DNA from 2 places in the Janibacter sp. CX7 genome. Region 2 is predicted to be linked to the other one. Evidence: predicted binding sites of a transcription regulator. Region 2 holds the regulator's gene; the other holds the start of a gene.

Region 1 (4,408 bases), 680 kb from region 2:
GCTCGGCCTGCATCCGCATCCCGATCGCGGGCAACTCCCCCAAGGCCAAGCGCGTCGAGTTCCGCATCCCGGACCCGTCGAGCAACCCCTACCTGTGCTTCGCCGCGCAGCTCATGGCCGGCCTCGACGGCATCAAGAACCGCATCGAGCCCCCGGAGCCGGTGGACAAGGACCTCTACGAGCTGCCGCCGGAGGAACACGAGGCCATCGAGCAGGTCCCGACCTCGCTCCCCGAGGTGCTCAAGGCCCTCGAGGCCGACCACGAGTTCCTCCTCGAGGGGGACGTCTTCACCCAGGACCTCATCGACACCTGGATCCAGTGGAAGTACGAGAACGAGGTGCTCCCGCTCCAGGTCCGCCCCCACCCGCACGAGTTCGAGATGTACTTCGACATCTGAGCCGTCTCTGACGAAGGGCGGGACCCGGTCACGGGTCCCGCCCTTCGTCATGGGTCGCGCTGCGCGACAGCACTCGCACCGGCACCATCGACGTACTAGCCTTCTGGTCGTGACCTCCGCCTCGGCAGACGAACTCGTCGACGAGATCGCCCGTGCCGCCTGCGCCGTCGACGCCCGGATCGCGGTGGCCGAGTCCCTGACGAGCGGGAACATCGCCGCGCGTCTGGGGCGGGGGCAGGATGCCAGTCAATGGTTTGCCGGCGCCGTCGTCGCGTACAGCGTCGACGTCAAGACCACCGTCCTGGGCATGACGCGTGGACTCGATCCCGTGTCGGGCGCCGCCGCCCAAGAACTCGCGCGCGGGGTGCGTGAGCTGACGGACGCCACCATCGCCGTCTCCGCCACGGGTGTCGGGGGCCCGCAGGACCAGGACGGCCACCCTGCGGGGACGGTGTACCTGGGGTGGTCGACCGCGTTCGAGGAGGGCAGCCGACTGCTGGAGTGCTCCGACGACCCGGCGAAGGCCCTCGAGGACACCGTCGAGTCCGCGCTGCAGGAGATCCACCGACTCCTGACGTGACCTTCGCCCTGCCCGACACGCGAAGAGCCCTGCACGGGTGCAGGGCTCTTCGCGTGGATCGCGGGGCGACTAGGTGGAACTCTCGCGATCACGGGTGCTGGACGACTCCTCGCCCCGGTCGGAGGACGCCTCCACTTCGAGCGGCTGGGAGGACGGTGTCCCGACCGAGATCTGTCGCGGCAGCGATCGCTTGTTCACCGGCAGGACAACGGTCAGGACCCCGTTGTCGTAGGTGGCCGACACCTGATCGGGATCGATGTCATCCCCGAAGGTGATCTGCCGCCGGTAACTGCCGGAGAAGCGTTCACTGGTCAACCACTGCACCTCTTGCTCGTGCAGGGACGAGCGGTGAGCGGTCAGGGTCAGGACGCCGCGACCCATGTTGACGTCGATGCTCCCGGGGTCCATGCCCGGAAGGTCCGCGTGGACGAAGTAGCGATCCTCCATGCGGTAGACGTCGACCGGCATGAACTGGGGCGAACGTGATGTCGAGCGAGTCCCCAGGAGGCCCTGCGCGAGGGCGTCCAACTCGGTGAGTGCATCAGAGCGCATCATCAGAAATCAACCTCCAACGATGAGGCCACCCACCGCCCCGCGGGGGTGGCTGTACCTGAACTGACCTCACCAAAATTAGCACTCTCTACCCGAGAGTGCCAACCGTTTGGAGACGGAAATTTGGCGTGATGGACGGGCCAGCACCTCGACCAGCTGCGCGACGCTGGGAGAGCCGTCCGGGCTCAGTGGCGTGCGGTAGTTCCGGCAGGCGAGCCCGACCGGTGCGTCCGGTGCAGCGAAGGGGTCGTGGCCGTCCAGCAGCACGGACCGTGACCCGTGAAACCCCCATTCCTGCGCCTCTTCCGGGGTCCTGACCCGCACCGCCTCCACGTCGCGGACCGGCCGACGGCGGCCAAGGCCCGGCTCAGGTGCTCACCGGCCACCTGCTGATGGGGCAGCCGTCGACGACGAGGAGCTGGATGGGCATGAGTCCATCCTCCCCGTACGTCGACTCGAACGCGAGGCCCTTCACACAGCGCCGATCGCAGCTGGTCGACCCCTGCGCCATGACTGACGCGCGGTCTCGCAGCCTCAGGTGCGCACCGGCTCCGCCGTGGCCACGTCGTCGACGACGTCGATGAGGACCTGGAGGTTGGCGATGAGGGCGCCGTACAACGGCCACAGCAAACCGGACAGATCCTCGGTCGACAGGTCCTCGGACAGGCGACGCAGATCCTCACGCACCTCGGCCACGTCCGCGTCAGGGTCGGCGATGCGCCGACCCAGGTTCTCGAGGAGGTCGATGTAGCGATCGCGGAAGCGCGGATCCCATTCCTGCGACGCACGGCTGGACTCGCGTACGTGCCGTGCGATGCTGCGCACCAGGCTGACGCCCTCCTCGAGCCGCACCAGGATCTGCGGGTAGGTCTCCAGGTGCTGACCCGGATGGAGCCTGTGCCGCGGGTTCCACGAGCGTCCCTCCTGCGCGGTGCGCACGAGCGACCACGCCTCCGCCAGATCGGTGTCGATGGATCTCGTCGTCTCGATCCAGTCGGCCTCCTCCTGCTCCTTGCGCGGCTCGCGCAGCTGCTGGGCCATGTCCACCAGCAGAGCCCCCAGCCTGCGGTCCACGTCGTCGATCTGTCGCTGGGCGCTGCTGTCGTACAGCGGCGGCAGCACCAGGAAGTTGACGAGCAGCGCCACGACCACGCCCACGGCTGTGCTCAGCAGGCGGTCGGGCAGCAGGTCGATGGCCCGAGAGTCCGGGATGTTGTACCCGGTCGCGAGGACGAACAGCACGGTGGTCGCCACGGTGATGCCCTCGTCGCGCAGGACCCGCAGACGGGAGAGGGCGAGGCCCATGAGCAGCGCCAGACCGAACGACCAGGCTGTGACCTCGAAGAGCTCGACGACCACGAGCGCCAGGAGGATGCCCAGCCCGACGGTGATCACCGTCTGCAGGCCGCGCCACATCGTCCGGTAGACCGTGGCATGGACGGTCAGCAATGCCACCCACGGCGCCAGGTAGGCCTGCTTCAGCTCCCACACCAGCTCGGCCAGGACCCAGGCGCCGACGGCGGCCACGGTGGCCTTGAGCAACTGCAGGAAGTCGGTCTGGGTCACCGGGGACGAGAACCACGATCTCGCCCGTGACGTCCACCTCGGTGCGTTCAGTGCGTCCACCCGGCCAGTAGACCCCACCGTGAGCACCGCGCCAAACGTCGTCACGGACCCGTCAGCGTCTCAGGGGCGTGCGGTCGCGCGTGGCCGGCAGAGTCACCCACGGACGCGGTCAGGCGTCGCCCACTCAGGCTCTCGCGACGCGCGCTCAGCCTCATGCGGTCCGGCCGGCGCGCCCCTCCACGAGCAGACGCAGACGGCGCAGAGTCTCGGAATTGCGCCACATCAGGGCCGGCTGACGCACCAGCCCCGGCACGAGCACCCCCGGCCCGGAGACGACGTCCTCGTGGATGGCCACCTCGGTCTGTTCACCCAATGGTGTCAGGGTGAGCCGGACCTCGGCCTCCCCCATCGGCCAGGTGCGCGCGCACAGGGTGAGGGATCGGTCGGGGTCCGATGCGAGCACCCGGGTGTGGTCGTCGACCAACCCGGGCCAGACGCCGACCGAATGGTGGATGCGGCTGCCGGCAGCGGGCCAGTCCGCATCGACATCGCGCATCCTCGAGGCACCGACGACCCACAGGGGGTAGAGCCAGCCGTCGCTCAGCACCGACCAGACGTCCGCGGTCGAGGCGTCGATGAGGGTGGTGTTCTCGCTCATGCAGAAATCCTCCGGTTCAGGGATGTTTCAGGAATGGTCGTCGTCGCGCAGGGCGAGGGCTCGGGTGGCGGGTCCCTCGAGGACCTCCCCGGTCGGCGCGAAGCGCGACCCGTGGAGGGGGCAGTCGTAGCTGTGGTCGGCATCGTTCCACTCGAGCACCCCACCGAGGTGGCTGCAGATCGCCGTGACGGTGCACGTGCGCCCGTCGATGGTCGACCGGCAGCAGCCCCTCGCGGCCGACGGCGCCTTCACCTTCCGGCACGTGCTTGGGCAACGGCTTCAGGGCCGCGCGTCCCAGTTCCAGGGAACCGGCTGCGGCGACGCCCGCGTTGATGCGGGCCATTCCCACAGCCGCGGGGAGGCGCCCGCGCCCGCGGTGCAGACGCTGCGCCCACGGCACCGGGTCGCCGAGGATCTGCCCGGACACGGCCAACGCGGCAGCGGCCCCGTTCGTCATCCCCCACTTCGCGAACCCGGTGGCCACGTGGACCCGGCAACGCCCCAGCGGCAGGAGTCCCACGCGCGGCAGCGCGTCGGGCGAGGTGTAGTCCTGCGCCGACCAGTGGTGGGTCTCCACCGCCTGGGGGAAGTGCTCCGCCGTCCACTCCCGCAAGCGGTCCAGGTGGCCCTGCTCGTGCCGGGCCCGGCCCACGG
Region 2 (4,408 bases):
CCTTGTCGACCTTGGGCCCCTTCCACCGCACGATCGACCGGTCGGCCTGCCACGGCACGACGGCGTCGACGCCGAGCTCGGTGGCCGCCTCGACGGCGTCCTCGTCGCGGCCGTCCTTGGCCAGGGCCTGCACGAGCACGAGGCGAAGGGAGGGCTCCGGCTCGTCGGCCCGCCCCAGCACCCGCAGGCGCACGAGGTCGCGACCGACCTCGGTCACCTCGGTGAGCACCCGCGCCCCGTGCCGGTCGGCGACGAGCACCTCCTCGCCCACGCCGAGACGGACGACGGTCGCCGCGTGGTGGGCCTCGGGGCCGGTGAGCTCGACGAGCGCGTCAGGGGCGAGGCCGTCGAGGGCACCGGGGTCGACGAGGAAGAGCGGTGCGGTCACCGGGGTCAGCGACCCTTGAAGGCGTGGCGCAGGCGCCCGACGAAGCCGGAGTCGACGTCGTCGAGCTCGCCGTCGGGCTGCTCCTCGTCACGGGCTGCCGCGAGCTCGCGGAGCAGGCGCTCCTGCTCGTCGTCGAGGCGGGTCGGCGTGCGCACGTCGACGTGGATGACGAGGTCGCCGCGGCCCTCGCGCCGCAGGTGCGTCACACCGAGCCCGGGCAGGACGATCGTGTCGCCCGGCTGGGTGCCGCGCTTGATGGTGATCTCCTGCTCGCCGTCGAGGGTGGCGAAGCTCATCGTCACGCCGAGGGCGGCTGCGGTCATCGGCACGGCGACCGAGGCGTGCAGGTCGTCGCCACGGCGGGTGAAGGTCTCGTGCTGACGCACGCGCAGCTCGACGTAGAGGTCGCCGGCCGGCCCACCACCGGGACCGACCTCCCCTTCGCCCTCGAGGTGGATGCGGGTGCCGTCGTCGACGCCGGCGGGGATGCGCACCTTCATCGAGCGGCGGCTGCGCACCCGGCCCTGGCCGGAGCACTCGTGGCAGGGGTTGGGGATGACCTCGCCGAAGCCCTGGCAGGTGGGGCACGGACGGCTGGTCATGACCTGGCCGAGGAAGGAGCGCTGGACCTGCTGAACCTCGCCGCGGCCGCCACAGGTGTCGCAGGTGCGTCGGCCGGTGCCCGGCTGGGCGCCGTCGCCGCTGCACGAGCCGCAGACGACGGCCGTGTCGATCGTCAGCTCCTCCTGGCCGCCGAAGACCGCGGTCGCGAGGTCGATCTCGAGGCCGACGAGTCCGTCCTGGCCGCGCGCCGAGCGGGAGCGCGGACCGCGCCCGGCGCCGCCGGCCGCCTGCCCGAAGAACTGCTCCATGATGTCGCTGAAGGTGAAGCCGGCGCCGAAGCCGTCGTGCTGGCCGCCGTAGGGGTCACCGCCCATGTCGTACTGGCGGCGCTTCGTCTCGTCGGAGAGGACGTCGTAGGCCTGCGAGACCCGCTTGAACTGCTCCTCGGCCTCCGGGCCGGGGTTGACGTCGGGGTGCAGGGTGCGGGCCAGCTTGCGGTAGGCCCGCTTGATCTCCTCGGGCGTCGCCTCGCGGCTGACGCCCAGGTCCTCGTAGTAGTCGTTCACGCGTGACGTCCTCGGTGGGTGGTGGGGGTCGGGTGGTTGTGCGCGGTGCGGTCGCCCGTCAGGCGTCCACGATCCGCGAGAGATAGGTGGCGACGGCGCGCACCTGCGCCATGGCCGCCGGGTAGTCCATGCGGGTGGGGCCGAGCACACCGACGGCGCCGACCTGCTCGTCGCCGGAGCCGTAGCCGGAGGTGACGAGCGAGGTGCCCTGCAGCCCGGACACGGGATTTTCGGAGCCGATGCGCACCGAGACGCCGGCCGCGGTCTGACCGGCCTCGACGCTCAGCAGCTTGAGCAGGACGACGTGCTGCTCGAGCGCGTCGAGCACCGGCTCGAGGGTCATCGGGAAGTCGCTCGAGCTGCGCGCGAGGTTGGCGGTGCCGGCGAGCGTCACCTTGGTCACGCGCTCCTGCGCGAGGGCGTCCTCGACGGCCGCGATGACCCCGGCCGTCAGGGCATCCTCGGTCTCGTCGTCCTCGCCGGCCAGGGTGCGCAGCGCGGTGATCGCGTCGGCGAGCCGCAGGTCGCGGGTCGCGGCGTTGATCCGGCCGCGCGCACGTGCGAGGGCCTCGGCGCCCTGGCTGCTCAGGTAGTCGACGCTCGTCGGCACGATGCGCTGCTCGACGCGGCCGGTGCCCATGATGACGACGACCATGAGCCGGGTCTCGCTCATCGGGACGAGCTCGATGTGCTTGACCGTGCTGCGGGTGAGCGAGGGGTACTGCACGACCGCGACCTGGCGGGTCAGGGTCGACAGCAGCCGCACGGTGCGCTCGAGGACGACGTCGAGCTCGTCGGCGCCCTCGAGGTAGTCGGTGATCGCCGCCCGCTCGCCGCGCGACATCGGGCGGATCGCCTGGAGCCGGTCGACGAAGAGCCGGTAGCCGGCGTCGGTGGGGATGCGCCCGGCCGAGGTGTGCGGCGCGATGATCAGTCCCTCGTCCTCGAGGGCGGCCATGTCGTTGCGCACGGTCGCCGCCGAGACGTTGAGCTGGTGGCGGTCGAGCAGCGCCTTGGAGCCGACCGGCTCCGAGGTCTGCACGTAGTCCTCCACGATGGCGCTGAGCACGGCCATCCGCCGCTCCTGGCTCATGACGTCCTCCTTCGTCACCCACTCCGGGACCGCTGGCACTCGGTCCACCTGAGTGCCAAGTCTACGACCGTCGGAGGCATTCCAACGACCCCGGCGTGCCGCGCCGACCACTCCCCCGGTGTGCGCCTACGGTCACCCCTCGTGAGCGATCGATACGGCAAGGACGTGCTCTCCGGCGACTGGAAGTCGAAGGGCAGGCTGGCGCGGCCCACCTCCCGTGCCCTCGAGGCCACCCGCGGAACGGTCGTCGAGGACGTCGAGACCGGGTGGGTCGGCGCCGTCGTCGCGGTGGAGAAGGCGGGCGGCGTGCACGTCGTCCACCTCGAGGACCGCCGCGGCAAGGTGAGGGCCTTCCCGCTCGGCGGCGGCTTCCTCGTCGACGGCGCCCCGGTATCGCTCACGGCACCGAAGGGAGCCCAGCGCGCCGCCCTCGCCGCGGCCGAGCAGCAGGCCTCCCGCACCGCGAGCGGCTCCGTCGCCGTCCACGACGCCAAGGCCAGGGTCGCCATCGGGTCGCGGATCTTCGTCGAGGGCCGCCACGACGCCGAGCTCGTCGAAAAGGTGTGGGGCCACGACCTGCGGGTCGAGGGTGTCGTCGTCGAGATGCTCGACGGTGTCGACGACCTCGCCGCCGCCATCCGCGACTTCGCACCGGGCAGGGGCCGCCGGATGGGCGTGCTCGTCGACCACCTCGTGCCCGGCAGCAAGGAGTCCCGGATCGTCGCCGAGGCCAACAAGGTCGCGCCCGAGCACGTGCTCGTCCTCGGCCACCCCTATGTCGACGTGTGGCAGTCGGTGCGCCCCCAGCGCCTCGGCATGGACGCCTGGCCGACGATCCCGCGCTCCATGGAGTGGAAGCGCGGCATCTGCGCGCACCTCGGCTGGGCCCACGACTCCCAGGCCGACATCGCCCGCGCCTGGAAGCAGATCCTCGGCACGGTCCGCTCCTACGCCGACCTCGAGCCCGCCCTCCTCGGCCGCGTCGAGGAGCTCATCGACTTCGTCACCGCCCCCGAGGGCTGAGGAGCGAGCGCCAGCACGCCTCGATGCCGGCCTGGCCGGGAAGTCCGAGTCCGGCCGGGAAACCTGCTGGTGGCCGGGCTATTGCGCGGTCACCAGCAGACTTCCCGGCCACGGACGAGCTTCCCGGCCAAGGTGACTCGGCTCAGGACGGCGAGCGAAGGGGGATGTCGGCGCACATCAAGCCGAAGTCAGGCACGACAACGTGCGTCCCAGGAAGACGAAGGACTTCGGCGGGCGCCGACGTCCCCCTTCGCCCACCGGACCCTTCGCCCACCGGACCCGTCTCCCGCCGGAGCCTTCGCCCGAAGGATCAGTCCTTGGGGCCGCCGGCGACGTAGATGACCTGGCCGGAGACGAAGCCGGCCTCCTCGGACAGGAGGAAGGAGGCGGTGGCGGCGATGTCCTCGGGCTGGCCGACACGGCCGACGGGGGTCTCCTTGGCCGCGTGGGCGAGGAAGTCCTCGAAGGGCACGCCGATGCGCTCGGCGGTCGCGGCCGTCATGTCCGTCTGGATGAAGCCGGGGGCGATCGCGTTGGCGGTCACGCCGAACTTGCCGAGCTCGATGGCCAGGGTCTTGGTGAAGCCCTGCATGCCGGCCTTGGCGGCGGAGTAGTTCGTCTGGCCGCGGTTGCCGAGGGCCGAGGTCGAGCTGAGGTTGACGATGCGGCCGTACTTCTCCGCGGTCATGTGGGCCTGGGCCGCCTTGGTCATGAGGAAGGCACCACGCAGGTGGACCGCCATGACCGAGTCCCAGTCGTCGACGGACATCTTGA

What was found. Region 2 encodes HrcA, which represses chaperone genes, less so after heat shock. Its sites were predicted from a motif close to TTNGCACTCGNNNNNNNCGAGTGCNAA; they were not measured.
Region 1: the regulator HrcA is predicted to act here: its motif matches at 1,609-1,635, upstream of NMQ01_RS06415 (Hsp20/alpha crystallin family protein).

Annotation. Positions count from the first base shown of each region.
Region 1 covers NZ_CP101464.1:1,310,803-1,315,210, reverse strand. Annotated here, with positions in the region: gene glnA (type I glutamate--ammonia ligase) at 1-398, shown strand, start outside; gene NMQ01_RS06420 (CinA family protein) at 508-978, shown strand; gene NMQ01_RS06415 (Hsp20/alpha crystallin family protein) at 1,048-1,533, opposite strand; gene NMQ01_RS06410 (aromatic acid exporter family protein) at 2,065-3,096, opposite strand; gene NMQ01_RS06405 (SRPBCC family protein) at 3,308-3,754, opposite strand; gene NMQ01_RS06400 (Rieske 2Fe-2S domain-containing protein) at 3,782-3,913, opposite strand; partial or broken gene NMQ01_RS06395 (NAD(P)/FAD-dependent oxidoreductase) at 4,239-4,408, opposite strand, start outside.
Region 2 covers NZ_CP101464.1:1,986,153-1,990,560, forward strand. Annotated here, with positions in the region: gene NMQ01_RS09700 (16S rRNA (uracil(1498)-N(3))-methyltransferase) at 1-388, opposite strand, end outside; gene dnaJ (molecular chaperone DnaJ) at 394-1,518, opposite strand; gene hrcA (heat-inducible transcriptional repressor HrcA) at 1,577-2,611, opposite strand; gene NMQ01_RS09715 (DUF3097 domain-containing protein) at 2,753-3,634, shown strand; gene fabG (3-oxoacyl-ACP reductase FabG) at 3,945-4,408, opposite strand, start outside.